DNA from 2 places in the Desulfotomaculum sp. genome. Region 2 is predicted to be linked to the other one. Evidence: riboswitches for the same ligand, from Rfam matches in the RefSeq annotation. Region 2 holds a riboswitch; the other holds the start of a gene.
What was found. A riboswitch is a leader RNA that binds a small molecule or an ion and turns the genes downstream of it on or off. The one in region 2 is predicted to bind cobalamin.
Positions count from the first base shown of each region.

Region 1: it holds a riboswitch for cobalamin, as region 2 does, so the genes downstream of both, metE (5-methyltetrahydropteroyltriglutamate--homocysteine S-methyltransferase) here and cobT (nicotinate-nucleotide--dimethylbenzimidazole phosphoribosyltransferase) in region 2, are expected to answer to the same signal.

Region 1 covers NZ_CEVWQM010000033.1:27,559-35,328, reverse strand. The annotation lists gene metE (5-methyltetrahydropteroyltriglutamate--homocysteine S-methyltransferase) at 1-2,192, opposite strand, end outside; cobalamin riboswitch at 2,233-2,366, opposite strand; gene AC1U9Z_RS16005 (PRC-barrel domain-containing protein) at 2,567-3,577, opposite strand; gene AC1U9Z_RS16000 (50S ribosomal protein L25) at 3,692-4,324, shown strand; gene pth (aminoacyl-tRNA hydrolase) at 4,453-5,070, shown strand; gene AC1U9Z_RS15990 (hypothetical protein) at 5,210-5,629, shown strand; gene mfd (transcription-repair coupling factor) at 5,793-7,770, shown strand, end outside.
Region 2 covers NZ_CEVWQM010000002.1:100,060-107,829, reverse strand. The annotation lists gene AC1U9Z_RS01595 (hypothetical protein) at 1-144, shown strand, start outside; gene AC1U9Z_RS01590 (hypothetical protein) at 173-373, shown strand; gene cobI (precorrin-2 C(20)-methyltransferase) at 443-1,153, opposite strand; gene AC1U9Z_RS01580 (energy-coupling factor ABC transporter ATP-binding protein) at 1,157-2,020, opposite strand; gene cbiQ (cobalt ECF transporter T component CbiQ) at 2,020-2,826, opposite strand; gene AC1U9Z_RS01570 (energy-coupling factor ABC transporter substrate-binding protein) at 2,786-3,109, opposite strand; gene AC1U9Z_RS01565 (energy-coupling factor ABC transporter permease) at 3,093-3,845, opposite strand; gene AC1U9Z_RS01560 (sirohydrochlorin cobaltochelatase) at 3,923-4,744, opposite strand; cobalamin riboswitch at 4,852-5,033, opposite strand; cobalamin riboswitch at 5,158-5,339, shown strand; gene cobT (nicotinate-nucleotide--dimethylbenzimidazole phosphoribosyltransferase) at 5,508-6,563, shown strand; gene AC1U9Z_RS01550 (cobyrinic acid a,c-diamide synthase CobB) at 6,681-7,770, shown strand, end outside.

The DNA of each region.
Region 1 (7,770 bases), on a different contig from region 2:
CCGCAGTCAGGGTTAATCCACAGTTTGGACGGAGGCAAAACCCACATTAATTGTCTGATTTTCTCTTCCAGTTCCTCTGTGGAGGGAACCCTGGGAGAGTGAATATCATAAATGCCGGGTCCAATTTCTTTATCATATCCTTGGGCCGAAAAAACAGCCAACAGTTTATTACCGCTTCTTGAGGTTTCAATGGTAATAACATCGGCATCCATTTTCTCGATGGTATGGATAATATCATTGAAATCGCTAGAGCACATATGGGTATGGATCTGCGTTTCTAAGGCAGCCGAACTAACAGCCAATTTAAACGATTTAACAGCCCAATTTTCATAATAAGCAACTTTTTCTTTTCGTAGGGGATACCCTTCTTTGAGTGCGGCTTCGTCAACCTGAATAATCTTGATGCCAGCATTTTGAAGATCATGAATCTCATCCCGAATGGCCAAGGCAATTTGTTCACAGACAGCAGATCGTTCGATATCATTTCGACAAAAGGACCCATTAAGAATGGTTATAGGTCCGGTTAACATTCCCTTGACAATTTTATTGGTTTTGCTTTGGGCATATCGGATTGTATGAATGGTCATTGGTTTTGGTCTGCTGACATCCCCATAGATAATTGGAGGTTTTACACAACGGCTGCCATAGCTTTGCACCCAGCCATTTTTTGTGAGAATAAAACCTAAGAGTTGTTCACCAAAGTACTCCACCATGTCATTTCTTTCTGGTTCGCCATGTACCAAAACATCCAGCCCAATATCCAGTTGAAATTGTATGCAGGTATCAATGTGTTTTTTAATTCCTTTATCATATTCTGCTTGAGAAATAATGTTATTTTTAAAATCCCGTCTCAGTTTCCTAATCTCATTGGTTTGAGGAAAACTTCCAATGGTTGTTGTCGGAAGCAGAGGAAGATTGAGTATTCTCCGCTGAATGTCATTCCTGTCGTTAAAAGAGCCTACTCGTTCCTTTTTTTCAATGCAACATACTCTCCCTCGAACCAGAGGGTTTATTGCTTTAGGTGATTGTTGTTTTGTTATAAATATACGTTGATTATCTTTTAAAATGGATGGGTGGTCCTCAGAATCCCTTTCAATAAAAAATAACTTGGCAAGATCCGATAGTTCTTCAAGTTTTTCCCGGGCAAAACTCAGCCATGACTTAATCTCTTTGTCTAGCTGGTTCTCATGTTCCAAAGAATAAGGAACATGTAATAGAGAACAGGTGGTGGAAAGGATGATATCTTCCCTTTTTACATGTTTTTCTATATTTTCAAGTAAAGTCAAGGTACTTCGATAGTCATTTCTCCAAATATTTCTTCCGTCGACAATGCCTGCAATTAGTTTTTTACCGTTCAGGCAATTCAGAATTTTTAGATTTTCCGGTCCGTATAGAAAATCCAGTCCGATACCATAAATCGGAATATCAAACAGTGTTTTTACGGCTTCCACCGCATGATCAAAATAAGTCATGACGATCAGTCTAAGCCTGCTATCCACGTTGGCTAATTCTTTATAGGATAAGTAAAACAGTTCAAGGATTCTTTTGTCCAGATCCTTTACGACGATTGGTTCGTCAAATTGAATGTATACTTCATCATCAAGAAAAGCCATTTTCTTAAGCAGAGAAACGTAACAAGGCAAAATTCTTTGGAGTAGTTCCAAGGTATCCGGATTACGATCAACACGTTTGGAAAGAGATAAAAAGGTTATGGGTCCGATCAAATTAATTTTTGTGCGGATGCCATATTCTTTTGCTTCTAAATACTCATTGATTATTTTATCTGCATTTAATGAGAAGTCCATGGTATCGGAAAGTTCCGGGACAATGTAGTGATAATTGGTATTAAACCACTTCATCATTTCCAGCGCCACAGCGTTACTCGTTCCGCGGGCCATAGCAAAATAAAGCTCTTGTTCGTTGTGGATGGTACGAAATCTTTCCGGTATTGCATTTAACATCATTGCTGTATCGAGCATGTTATCATACAAACTAAAATCATTGCTGCTAATAAAAGAGATACCAGCCTCTTTTTGATGTAACCAGTGTCTTCGACGTAATTTTCTTGCCCGATCGGCAAGCTCTGCAAAACGGATTTTTTGATCCCAATAATGTTCAAGGGCTTTTTTCAGTTCTCTCTGTTCGCCGATTCTCGGAAAACCGACTACATAAGTGGCTGCTCCTGTGTACAAAGTAATTCCTCCTTTTTTGTTTGCGCGACAAAAAATTAGCAAATTACCATGGTACTCGGACTCCGGATTTGCCAAAACAGCCTTCCGTTACCGTAGCGCGACTGTGTCCGATTCTCACGGACTTCCCCATTTGCGGTAATTTGATTAATAATTATAGAGTATCCTACAATGTTTGTCTATACATTGATAGTATGCTGCCTTCGAATAAATTCACCTGCCTTGGGCTAAAGAAAGGTGTCTGAGCTTCAGTTTTGCGCTGAAGATCAGACACCTTTTCGTGTTAGCTGTCAGCCCTTAACCTTTTAGGCCCAAGGCTCATGGCCCAGGGACCTAATTAGCCTTGCAACTATCAAATACAGCAAGAAAGCGGAGGACTACTCTTTTTTAATCTCTGTATTTTCTTCTGGTACGATGGGCTCCTCGATCGCTTCTTGTTCATCCCCGCTTTCATCCTCGCTGGGATTTTCTTCGCGGGGTAAAGCACCGGGGGGTAATTCATGGATTTCAACGAGATCTTCTATCTGTTCAACACGGGTTAATTCCTCGGTCTGGCGTGGTAGTGAGCCTGGCGGTAAATCTTGAATAACAACCTCGTCCTGGATAACCTCTTGGCGGTTTAAGGCTTCTTCCTCTGATCTTAGGGTGCCTGCCGGCAAATCATGAATGACAACATCGTCTTCGATGGGGTCGTCTTTACTTTTTCTCTTAACCCGTTCACGTAGCGTTTCTCCGAGATCTTTCGTTTTGCTTTCAATTTCCTCCACCTTTTTGCTGCTTATTTCTTTCGTTAACGTACTAATTTCCTTGGTTTTTTGTACCGTGCTTTCCCAGATGTGATTTGTACTGTCTTTGAGCTGTTTAACGGTTTCGTGTAAACCGCCATCAACTTTAACCAAGTTTTCTAAGGCATCCACGGACGTTACAACTAATTCTTTACCAATGGTCTTAACAAAGGCAATTTCCATAAAGGATTTACCTTTAAATAGGCTGTTTAAAAAGTTGCCGCTAATCTCCAGGCCAACGATTTGACCACTTATTTCATCAACATAAAACTCATCTACTTCCCCGAGATCGGAACCATTTTCTGCGATAACTTTGCTGCCGATGATGTTAATTCTTTCTTTGTAAAGCTTTAAAATGTCTGGCAGGCTGGTACCCTTTTCAACGATTGCTCCTTGATCAATGGTGATGGCATCGGCACCTACGCTGCGTACTTTACCATAAGGAGCAAATTTTTGATCTTTAAACCAACCTTTTTGCTCTATAATTAGGGCGGCTATCCTTTGCTGAAACGGATCTACAACTAACCCCTTGACTGCACCCATTTCCTGGCCCTCGGCAAGACTGATGATCGGCATACCAATAAATTTTTTGCTCTTGCGCATTATTAGGCCCCCCTTTACATCAAACTCATTATATTGATCTTTATGCCCTGGCATTGTTTGATATGACCAAAAATAGGGAATAATAGGGACATATTTAGTTGGGAGGGTAATTTTATGACAGGTTCAAGGTTAAATGCAACTGTGAGAGAAACAGATACAAAATCGATTGCTAAGCAAATTAGAAAAAGCGGTGGTGTTCCCGGTGTAGTTTATGGCAAAGAAATGGGGTCCATGAGTATTTCCGTTGACGCCAAAGATTTAAAGAAAATTCTTAGTTCTGGAACCGGACGAAACACGCTTATTAATATGAGTGTAAACGGTGGCAAACAGACTGTAATGGTAAAGAGTTTACAGATGGATCCGGTGGATCGCACGATAAGGCATGTGGATTTTCAGCAAGTTTCTATAGACTCCAAAATTAAGACGGTCGTTCCCATTCAGTTGGTAGGTACTCCCAAGGGTGTCGCATTGGGTGGAGTAATTCAGCATGATTTGCGTAGTGCGGAAATTGAATGCCTGCCCAATGAAATACCGGAAGCAATTAAGGTAGATATTAGCGGTTTAGAAATTGGTGATGTCATCTCGGTAAGTGAGTTAAACGTGCCTGCGGCTGTTCGGATTTTAGATCATCAACACACAACCGTGGTAGGTTTAGCCACCATGAAGGCACCGGAGCCAGCCGGCCAGCCAGAGGTGCCACCGGAACCTGAACAGGAGGCTAAAGCTAAAACGATTGAAAAGGAATAAACGAGACGATTTGATTGAATTGCTAAAGGAATGGGTTATCCCTAGAATGACACGGGATAACCCTTCTTTCTATTGCCTTGATACAAAAGCTGGGGTAAAATACCTTCGATAAGGGAGGTAAGTGTTGAATGAAATTAATTGTGGGCTTGGGAAATCCCGGTGGAGAATATGCCCAAACCAGACATAATATCGGGTTTATGGTTGTTGATGAATTGGCAGCTAGTTTGGGTGTCAGGGCGGAAAAGAAGCAGCACAAGGCTTTGCTTGGCCAAGTTAATATTGGGCCAGAAAAGGTCATCCTGGCGAAGCCTCAAACCTTTATGAATCTAAGCGGCCAGTCTGTGGTTGCCTTGATGAATTGGTATAAACTAGCCCTAGAGGATTTACTGGTTATTGTGGACGATATGGATTTACCCCCAGGGACTTTGCGTATTCGCAAAAATGGTAGTGCCGGTGGACAAAGGGGCTTACAAAATATTATTGAGTTATTGGGCACCCAGGATTTTGCCCGCATGAGGGTTGGCATTGGGCGGTCTGCCTATGGGGCTGTGGGTCATGTGTTGGGTAAAATCAGCGAGGAAGAGGCCAAGTCCATTGGGCCGGCGATTGAGACTGCTGTTGAGGCGGTGAGGGTTTGGGTATTGGAAGGGACTTCGGTGGTTATGAATAGGTATAATAAGAAGGCTAAGACTAAGAAGAAGGAAGAAGAGCAATCGGAGGCACAGGGAAGTTCCCAGGTAGAGTAGTTTGGTTGCGGGGTTGGTGTGGGGGGGATAACGATAGCACCTGCTAGTATGGAGGGGTATCTTCCCTATGTACTTATAAGGCCTAGGGCCATTTTGCTATTGTCGTGCTGTCTAGGAAAAAGCAGAGGTGTCTTCTACAATGACAGATATTGCACCACTTAATTACATAGCTGCATCCTTGTTAGCCGCCGGAGTTTCGTGGGTAATCAACGGGTGGGTAATCAATTCCTTAGGTGGGCGGGGGATTGCTTTTTTGACACCGTTGGTGGAGGAATTGGCTAAGACTCTGGGGGCAGTTATGCTGGGGGCAGCTCTGGTTTATACGCACATCGGTTTTGGTGTGGTGGAGGCTTTGGTGGAAATGAAACGCAGGGGTGCAAGGGGAGTTGGGGCGGCTGGGATGGCGGTGGCGGCCCATGGGTTATTTGGTTTGTTGACGGCGAGGGTTTATGCGGTGAGTAATTTATTGGCAGCTTTGTTTGTGACGTATCTGGTACATACCGCCTGGAATTGGTTCATACTATACTATAGTAAACAAACCAGCTTGACGAGGGAATAATGACGGAGTATAATTGGCCAACATAGGAAAGTAGGAAAAGTTTATCTTTTTGCCTGGTGGAATAAGGGAGCCCCTTAGGTCCAGCCGGGCTGAAGCTATTTTCTGTACTTTATTTAGTTACCGAAATAAAATAGTCCCCCAGGGGCATGATTCAGGAGATAAAATGAACGGATTATTACGGCCGTTGGAGTTAACAATTGAATATCAAAACTTACTGCAGGGATTGGCGAAGGGCTTAAATCAGCAAATGGTTTTTGGCTTGGCTGGTTCCCAGCGCAATTATTTATTTGCCGGGCTTTCCCATACCAGGAGATCGACCCTAGTGGTCACACCGGGTGAGACGGAAGCGGGCATTGTGCTGGATGATTTAGTTTCCTTATTGCCTGGGGTTTCTGTCCAACCCTTTCCAGTTTGGCAGCTTTTGCCTTATCAGGTGCTAGCCCATAGCAACGAGGTATTGGCTCAGCGGTTACGGGTTTTGGAAAAACTATCAGACGGGGAACCGATGGTGGTGGTTACCTCGGTGGAGGCTTTGTTGCGCCGGTTGACGCCACTGGAGGTTTTCCGCCAGGCCAGGGTAAAATTATCCTTGGGCCAACAGGTAGATTTGGCAAAGCTGCTCTTGAACCTGGTGGAATTGGGTTATGAGAGAGTCGATCTGGTGGAGGGCAGAGGACAGTTTTCTAGTCGGGGTGGGATTGTTGATATTTATCCCATGACCGAGGATCTGCCAGTACGGATCGAGTTTTTTGATGATGAAGTGGATTCTATTCGTCACTTTGAAGTGGCGAATCAGCGTAGTTTGGACAAATTAAATGACATTAGCATTTCTCCCTGTCGTGAATTGATCGTGAATCCCGAGATCTGGCAAAAGTGCGAGGCAAGTTATGAACTAGAGCTCAAAAACCAGCTAAAGAAACTGCATCGGTCCGGTTCTGTCGATGCGGTACATCAGCTTTCCTCCCAAGGGGCAATGGTTTTAGAGCAAATCCGCAGGAGAATACCCTTTGATGGTATGGAACAATTGCTTTATCACTTCTATCAAGAACCAGTGACCTTATTTGATTATTTTATCGAAGAGCCCCTTGTATTAGTGGATGACCCTGTGCGCTTTAAAGAAGTAGCCGAAACCATTCTCAAAGAAAGAAATGAAACCTACACCGATTTGCTAGGCAAAGGGAAGGTTTTGCCGGGGCATTTTAATAGTTATTTGGAATGGCGGCAAATGTTAGCAGCCATCGAACGAAGGCAGGCAATCTTCTGCTCCTTTTTACCAAGGAATCCCCAGTATCTTAGAATACAAAATGTGGTAAATTTTCCGGCTAAAGCAATGCATAGTTTTTTGGGCCATGCGGAGGTTTTGGCTGATGAAATTAGACACTGGCGCCGTAAAAGCTATGCCATTGTTTTGCTGGTTTCTTCTGAGGAAAGGGCAGCCGGTCTGCTGCAAACATTAAAAGACACAAAAATAGATGCCTTTCGGGTAAAACAACTGGATAATGAAGTAAGAGATGGCAATGTGGTCATTACGGTGAGCCACTTGGCCAATGGCTTTGAGCTGATATCTGGGCGCCTGGTGGTTATTACAGATGCAGAGATCTTTGGTCAGCGAAAAAAAGCACGCAAGCAGCGTTCCCGCCCCGACGGCAAAATGGAACCATTGGCGGATTTAAAGGCGGGAGACTATGTTGTTCATGTAAATCATGGCATAGGGCGTTATTTAGGAGTAATTACCTTAGATATAGGGGGCTTGCAAAAGGATTATTTACAGCTGCAATACGCAGGTGAGGATAAACTTTATGTCCCAACGGATCAAGTTGCCATGCTCCAAAAATACCTGGGGGCAGAATCCGATCATCCGAAGTTATCGCGTTTGGGTGGTACGGAATGGTCCAAAGCAAAGGCTAAAGTACGTGAGGCAGTAAAGGATATGGCTGAGGAATTATTGAACCTTTATGCCTCCCGTCAGACTGTCCAGGGGCATGCTTTCCCCAAGGATACTCCCTGGCAGTCAGAGTTTGAAGCCCTCTTCCCTTACGAAGAAACCCCGGATCAGTTGAGAGCCATTGAAGAGGTAAAAGTAGATATGGAAAAGGTAAGACCCATGGATCGGCTGCTCTGTGGGGATGTCGGTTATGGCA
Region 2 (7,770 bases):
GTAAGATTTATTGACTTTGTATTAAATGGGGCCTATGACCACCAAGAAAAAGAGAAAGAATTTGAAGGCAAGGTCTATACCTGTTACTCTGTTCAACAGCAGGAACAAACTAAAAAAAGCTGTGGCTGTAGTTGTAGTAGGTAAAAATAATATAATAAGGAAGGGACAGTTTATGGAAACAGAAAATGATGTTGTAAAATTTGCTTCAGATATTAGGGAATTTCTCCAAACTGCTTCACAGAATGGCAAGATTTCCTCTGAGAAAATTGAAAACATAATTGATATGTTGGAAAATGCTAAGCAATCCGCCTTAGCCCAGGGTAAAGGAGTCGACCCGATCCAGGAGCTTATTCAAGAGTTAAAAGAATACTAAAATGGGAACGACCGAGGGGTCGTTCCCATTATTTATAGTCACAACGTTAGAAGAAACAATTAAATTTGTTTAAGCTGTTCCGCTGGAGTTCTTTTTAGCCAAAATAGTAGACAAATAGGTTGGTTTTAGTTCCGGGCTTCTTAAATCAAAAAGGATTGATTCATCCTTGTGGCCGCACTTACTTACCATTACGGCCTGATCCAATAAATCGTGATCAGACATTTCATTGATTAGCTTAGAGGTATTTCGGGAAACCTTCATGAGCACTACATTATCGGCCAAGGCTAAGGCTTGGCTTAGCTTTTCAGCCTGGCAGGTGGCGGGGATGATGGTGAGTATCTCATTCCCTTCTGCTAAGGGAAAGCCAACCCGACTGGCCGAAGCGGCAAAGGAAGTAATACCGGGAATTGTTTGTATTGCCACCTGATGTTTTGCCAATAACCGATAAATATAGATGTATGTACTATAAAGCATGGGATCGCCCAGGGTCAAAAAGGCTACCCCTTTGCCAGCCTGCAAAAGATCCAGAATGGTTAACATGTTGTTTTCCCAGGCCTCGTTTAATTCCAGCTCATCATCCACCATGGGGAAGGTTAATTCCAGGATCTCGGTATCCTCTTTAATGTGGGGACGTGCAATACGAAGGGCTGTGCTAGCAGCCCGTGCATTGGGGCGAGGGGCAATAACCACCGCCACCTCTTTTAAGATATGTACGGCCTTTAGTGTAATCAATTCCGGGTCACCGGGACCTACGCCAATGCCATAGAATATACCTTTCATGCTTTACCTCCCATTATTATCTTGTATAGGGGTATTATTCTGAATCAAATCCATTAAAGCCTGCCGGCTGCGGGGAATAGGCAGGTTTTTTGGCAGATGCCCTGCCAGTTGTAAGGAATTGAATATTTCTAAAACAATTGGTTTGGTAAGGTGGTTGTCTGCCAATAATTCATCCTGGGACAAGATAATTTCCGGGGCCCCCTGGCCAGTGATCAGCCCGTTGTTCATTAAAATAATTTCGTCTGCAAAGCCATAGGCTTCTTCCACATTGTGAGTCACCAGAAGAACGGACATGCCTTTCTGATTGAGTGTATTTAGTAGCTGCATGATTTCCTTTGAGTTATGCGGGTCCAATGAGGCAGTTGGTTCATCCAGGATCAGTAACTCCGGCTTCATGGCTAAAACAGCGGCAATGGATACCAACTTTTTCTGGCCATAGCTTAGCAAATGTACTGGCTTGTCAACTAAATGAGGGATGCCGCTTAGTTCAAGGGAGCTAAATACCCGTTCCTCCACTTGTTTCTTGGCCAAACCCAAATTTATTGGGCCAAAGGATACCTCCTGACGTACACTGGGTGCAAATAGCTGACTTTCAGGATCCTGGAAAACAAGACCAACTCGGCTGCGCAAATTAGCTAAGGAAGAACGGTTGTAGTGCAGTTCCTTACCCTGGAAAAAGATTTTTCCTGAGGTTGGCTTTATAAGTGCAATTAAATGCAGCAGCAAAGTGGATTTTCCTGCACCATTCGTACCTAATAAAGCAATTTTTTTACCCTTTTTAATAGTAATGGAGATATCCTGCAGGGCGATGGTTCCATCGGGATACTGACAACGGAGATTGCATGTTTCCAGAATAATGTCTGTCATTATATAATACTCCCGCCTTTATATGCTACCAATAATAACAGTATTTCAATAAAGCAAATAATCGTAATATTTCTTGTGGAGTAGGTATAATCCCTGGCTAAAACTTGTAAGGAACCATTATACCCCCTTGCTTCCAGGGCTAAGGTAAGTTCCCTGGAGCGGCGGAGAGATTGCAGCAGCAGGCCACTGACCAACATGCTCATGGAATGCAAACCTTTTTTACCAGAGGAATAACCCAACCGGGCGGATTGGGCAAGATATGTTTTTTGCCCGCTGTCCCAGAGTACAAATAAAAAACGATAGATTAATAGCATCAGTTCCAGAAATAACTCTGGGATCCTGAGCTTTCGTAACAGATCAATGATATCCAGCATCGATGTGGTAAGGATTAAAAAAAACAAACAGGAGGAACAGGCCAAGGATTTGGTAAAGACCATAAGGGAAGTATGCAAGCTTTCGGTTGTTATACCTAGGGGGTAACCCAGTAAGCTCCACTGACAAATGACCATATCCGTTGGGTTTATGGTTGTTACAGCAATACTTAAGCTTCCTAAGGAGAGGAAGGTAATGGGCAGTAACAGGAGCTTTAAATAAAAACGCAGAGGCACTTTCCCCATGAAAGTAGTGCCTCCTGCCATTAGAACCAAAACTAGAAAAGATATAATAGCCGAATTCGCTAAGATACAAATAATCATATTGACAATGGCAAAAAATGTTTTTTCCACCGGGTGTACTTGCCCTAAGGGACTGTTATAGGAAAATCGATCAAGCAGCACTTGATTTTTTTGCCGCCTTTCTTTTGCCATTCCAGAAACCGATAATATAACAAATTACTCCGGCACCTATTGCTGCCTGAAGAGCAAAAAGTAAGCTCTCAATTTCCCCACTCGGTGGTTCCCAGAATGGTTCAAACCAGGGTTGGTAGTCCTGATTTACCTGGCTAATCACGGTTTCAATTTGTCCATCGGCACCTTCAAATCCTGCTTCGGGCAAGAAAATAAGGGGTATAATGAGCAATAGGACCACAATACCTAAAAGTACCCAGTTTAAGGACCGATTGGAAGAAGGGTTATTACTTGACGAAATCATAGGGACCGCTCCTTTCGTTTTTGATTAGCCCGGGCAGAAATTCTTCCTTGTAATTGTACAGTAAGCTAAAAACAAATACAGTCAATAATCCTTCTGTTATGGCTAATGGAAGTTGGGTAATACCAAAAATGCTCATGAACTTATAAAAAGAAATTAAATAACCGCCCGTACTGTCGGGGAATGCCAAGGTCAATTGGAGGGAGGTAACCATGTAGGTCGCCATATCACCCAATGAAGCAGCCAAAAACACCGCAACCTTCGCATTCCGCTTCTTTAACAGTTGGTAAATGCCAAAAGATACGAAGGGACCCACAATACCCATGGAAAACACATTGGCACCAAGGGTTGTTATCCCACCGTGGGCCAATAATAAAGCCTGAAATAACAAAACAATACAACCTAGAACACTCATCACGGCGGGACCAAACAAAATGGCACCCAGTCCCACACCGGTGGGGTGAGAACAACTGCCTGTGACCGAAGGGATTTTTAAAGCGGAAAGAACAAACACAAAGGCCCCCGCCAAACCCAGCAGCATTTTTAGATTTGGGTTTGCCTGTAAAGTTTTGCGAATGGAGCGAAGTCCCCAGATAACAAAGGGAGCCGATAGGGCCAACCAGAATAAGCACCAACCGGCAGGTAGAAAACCCTCGGCAATATGCATCGCATAGGCGGCATTAGGAGTAAGGAATAATAAGCAGAAAACGACCCAAAGTGAAGTAACCCGATATTTCATGGTTCTAAGTCCCCCTTTAATACAATTTTCCCAATATTTTGACATATCGCTTGCCTGTTTTAGCACTGGTTTTCTAACTAGTTAAGAAGTTCATAGGCCTGTCGTATATGCTTGATGTAGATTTCCACAATGTTATCAAATTCCAAAAGGCCCTTGAGAAGAGTTGTTACCGGATAGTTTTGAGCCAATTCATTTTGCCAGGCATCTGGCTCAGACCCGGCCAAATCATTGATGGCATGATCACCGGCAATATTCATAAAGGGGACGAGCGTTACCTTTTGAAAATCCTTCCTGGCAAGATCAGCCTTAACATCCGTTAATGAAGGATAACCCTCAATGGTACCAAGGATAACATTTGGATAGGTTTGACGCAGCATATCATTTAGGCAACCGTAGACACTAAAGCTATGATGATCACTGCCATGACCCACCAGTACCAGAGCATGTTGGGGGTCCGCAGGAACCAGATCCTTGATACAGGCCACAACCTCCTGGTAGTCTGTCAGATGATAAAGGAGTGGCGCCCCCAGGGTTAATTGATGAAAACCAAACTTACCTATTTTACTCTGAAACTGCTTGCCGGAAATACCTCGCAGGTGAGACATATTATCTACCACATTGACCAGATCATAGTATTCCATGCCTGGTATGATATGCACGGACTGTACCACTACCCTGGTATAGCCTTCATCCTGCAGCCTAGCCAAAGCAGTAATCGGACTGTCTATCTGGATACCTCTTTTGGCCAATACCCCACGAATACTCTTTGCCGTGTAGGCCCAGCGTAGTTCGATACCGGGGAAAACTACTCTGACTTGATCCTCTAATTTTTTAAATGCAGCGGTTGCTTGATCCACAGTGGTGCCAAAGGTTACCAGTAGAATAGCTTTTTTTTCCATTACAATAACCACCTTTACAAAATAAAAAACCTTAACTAATTAAACGTTAAGGCAAGTCAAAAAAACCAGGATAAACCCCGGTTTAACTGCTTACCTCTCCTCGGGAGGGTCAGTTTTTTTGTTTGGCAGGTCTCCTGACTCAGGCATAAAAATTTGCTTCTACCTTCCCAGTAGTACCAGTGGTGTAAACTGAAACAAACTAGCCATTTACAGTGGCCGGACCGTTCGGGATTTGCACCCGATTCCCTTTTAAGCCCCCATAGGGGGAACCAAACACGAAGTATTAAATTATGGTGCCATCATAACATATATATTCCATTATGTCCATAAAAACCCATGTAAAAAACCGAGTCCTTCTTATGCCATAGAAAATATATATTGTCAGAATCATAAAAAAACGATACAATCCTTTAAAGAGTATAATTTTTCCAGGTGCCCCGGTAGGGGAGAATAGGGAATCGGGTGCAAGTCCCGAACGGTCCCGCCACTGTAAGCGGTAAGCGAATACCCATTTTGCCACTGACCTTGGGTTGGGAAGGCGGGTATCCGGCAATGACCCGCAAGTCAGGAGACCTGCCTGTAAAAATACAAATTCTGAGAATGATGGAAAAGTTCTCGGCCTATTAAGGCTGAGGACTTTTTATTTTTCAGGCAAGTTCACCCTGCCAGCGGCACCAGCAAGGATGACATGGGTAGATGGTTGATGGCTGATGGCTAAAAAAGCCCAAGGCTCATGGCCATTTGAAATAAAGGAGGTAAAAAAATGTCTTTATTAACTGAAACACTTGCCAGGATTCAACTACCGGACCAGACCTGTGAAGAACAGGCCAAACAGAGGTTAGACAGACTGACCAAACCACCTGGCAGCCTGGGCATATTAGAGGAGATCGCCTGGCGGTTGGCTGGTATCCAGCGGTCCCCTCTGCCGAAACTTCCTCTGGAGAAGGTATCACTGGTTTTAGCAGGAGATCACGGGGTAGTGGCAGAAGGGGTCAGTGCCTTTCCTCAGGAAGTAACGCCTCAAATGATCTTCAATTTTCTGCAAGGTGGTGCAGGTATCAATGTACTGGCCCGTCAGGCTGGTGCCAGGGTTGTGGTGGCTGATGTCGGGGTTACCGGACCACCCTTGGCAAGGGAAGGTCTGATTTCCTGTCGCGTAAGATCCGGCACAGATAATTTTGCCATCGGTCCCGCCATGAGCAGGGATGATGCCATTCGATCCATGGAGGCTGGTATCACCCTTCTAAGTCAGCAAGTTAAAAAACGTCCGGCCCTGGTTGGGATTGGTGAGGTGGGCATTGGCAATACCACGCCCAGTGCCGCTATTTTAGCCGCTTTTACAGGCGTGGCCCCGGAGGAAATTACTGGTCGCGGCACAGGTATTGATGATCAACGACTGCAACATAAGATCGCTGTGATTAAGCAAGGGCTGGCGGTAAATCAACCCGATGCCAAGGATGGCCTAGATGTGCTGGCCAAGGTGGGTGGCTTAGAAATAGGTGCTATGGCGGGGGTTATCTTGGGTTGTGCCGCAGAGGGAATTCCGGTCGTGCTGGACGGGTTTATCTCCGGTGCAGCGGCAATGCTAGCCAAATCCCTGGCTCCTCTGAGCCGTAGGTTTATGTTTGCCTCCCATGTATCAGAAGAACCAGGCCACCGTTATATGATGCAGAAGTTAGAATTAAAACCCATTCTGCATATGGAAATGAGATTGGGCGAGGGCACAGGTGCCGCCTTAGCTTTCCCCATTATCGAATCTGCGCTACGTATTATTAACGAAATGGCTACCTTCGCAGAAGCAGGAGTTAGTGAAGGATAGATAGAAAAGGTGAAACCAAACCCTGGCTGCTTTTCCTTGTATTGCCATAAATTTTATACTATAATTTGTTTTACTAACTCTCGTTAAAAAGTATGAATATTCAAACAGGAGCAATCTATGAGAATACCAAGAATTGTTCTGGCCGGAACCCACAGTGGTGTAGGAAAGACTACCCTCACCCTGGGATTACTGTCAGCCTTCCGACGGAGGGGTATTAAGGTACAACCCTTCAAAGTAGGGCCTGATTATATCGATCCCGGCCTCCACAAAGCAGCCGCTGGCGTCACTTCCCATAACCTTGACAGTTGGATGGGCTCACCGGAGAAAGTGCATGAGTTATTTATTAAAAGGGCCAAGGGAATGGATCTTTCCCTGGTGGAAGGCGTCATGGGTTTATTTGACGGGGCCAGAGGGCAAGGGGAAAGGGGCAGTACAGCCCAGGTTGCCAAAATTATTAAGGCCCCGGTGGTTTTGGTTTTTTCAGCCCAGGGGTTGGCCCGCAGTGCTGCGGCCCTAATTAGCGGTTACCAAAATTTTGATCCGAATTTACAGGTCTGTGGCGTTATTGCCAATGGAGTAGGCAGTGAGGGTCATAGACAATTTATTAAACAGGTGTTGGAAGGGGAACTGGGCATTCCTTTACTGGGAGCATTGGTCAAACAAAGGGATATTGTGATGCCCCAGCGTCATTTGGGACTGCTGCCCGCAGCAGAAAATAAGGAATTAAACCAAACCCTAACAGCACTGGCCCAGTTAGTTGAGGAACAAATCGATGTGACACGGCTGCTGACTCTAGCCCAACAGGCATCGGAGCTGACAGATCGTGAAATACTGCCGGTACAACAGTCCTTTAAGGGTGTGAGGTTAGCGGTGGCTAGCGATGAAGCCTTTAATTTTTATTATCAAGACAGTCTTGATTACCTTGTAGAGTTAGGGGCGGAATTAGTATTTTTTAGTCCCCTGAGGGATACCCTGTTGCCACCGGATATAGACGGCATCTATATTGGCGGAGGATTTCCCGAACAATTTTTACCCATGTTAGCCGCTAATCAATTATTAAAGCATGAATTAGTAGAGCGCAGCCGGCAAGCAATGCCCGTTTATGCAGAGTGTGGTGGGTTTATGTATCTGTGTGAAAGCATTACGGATCTAGCCGGCCAAGCCTTTGCCGGGGTAGGACTGGTACCGGCTCGGGTAAAAATGGGAC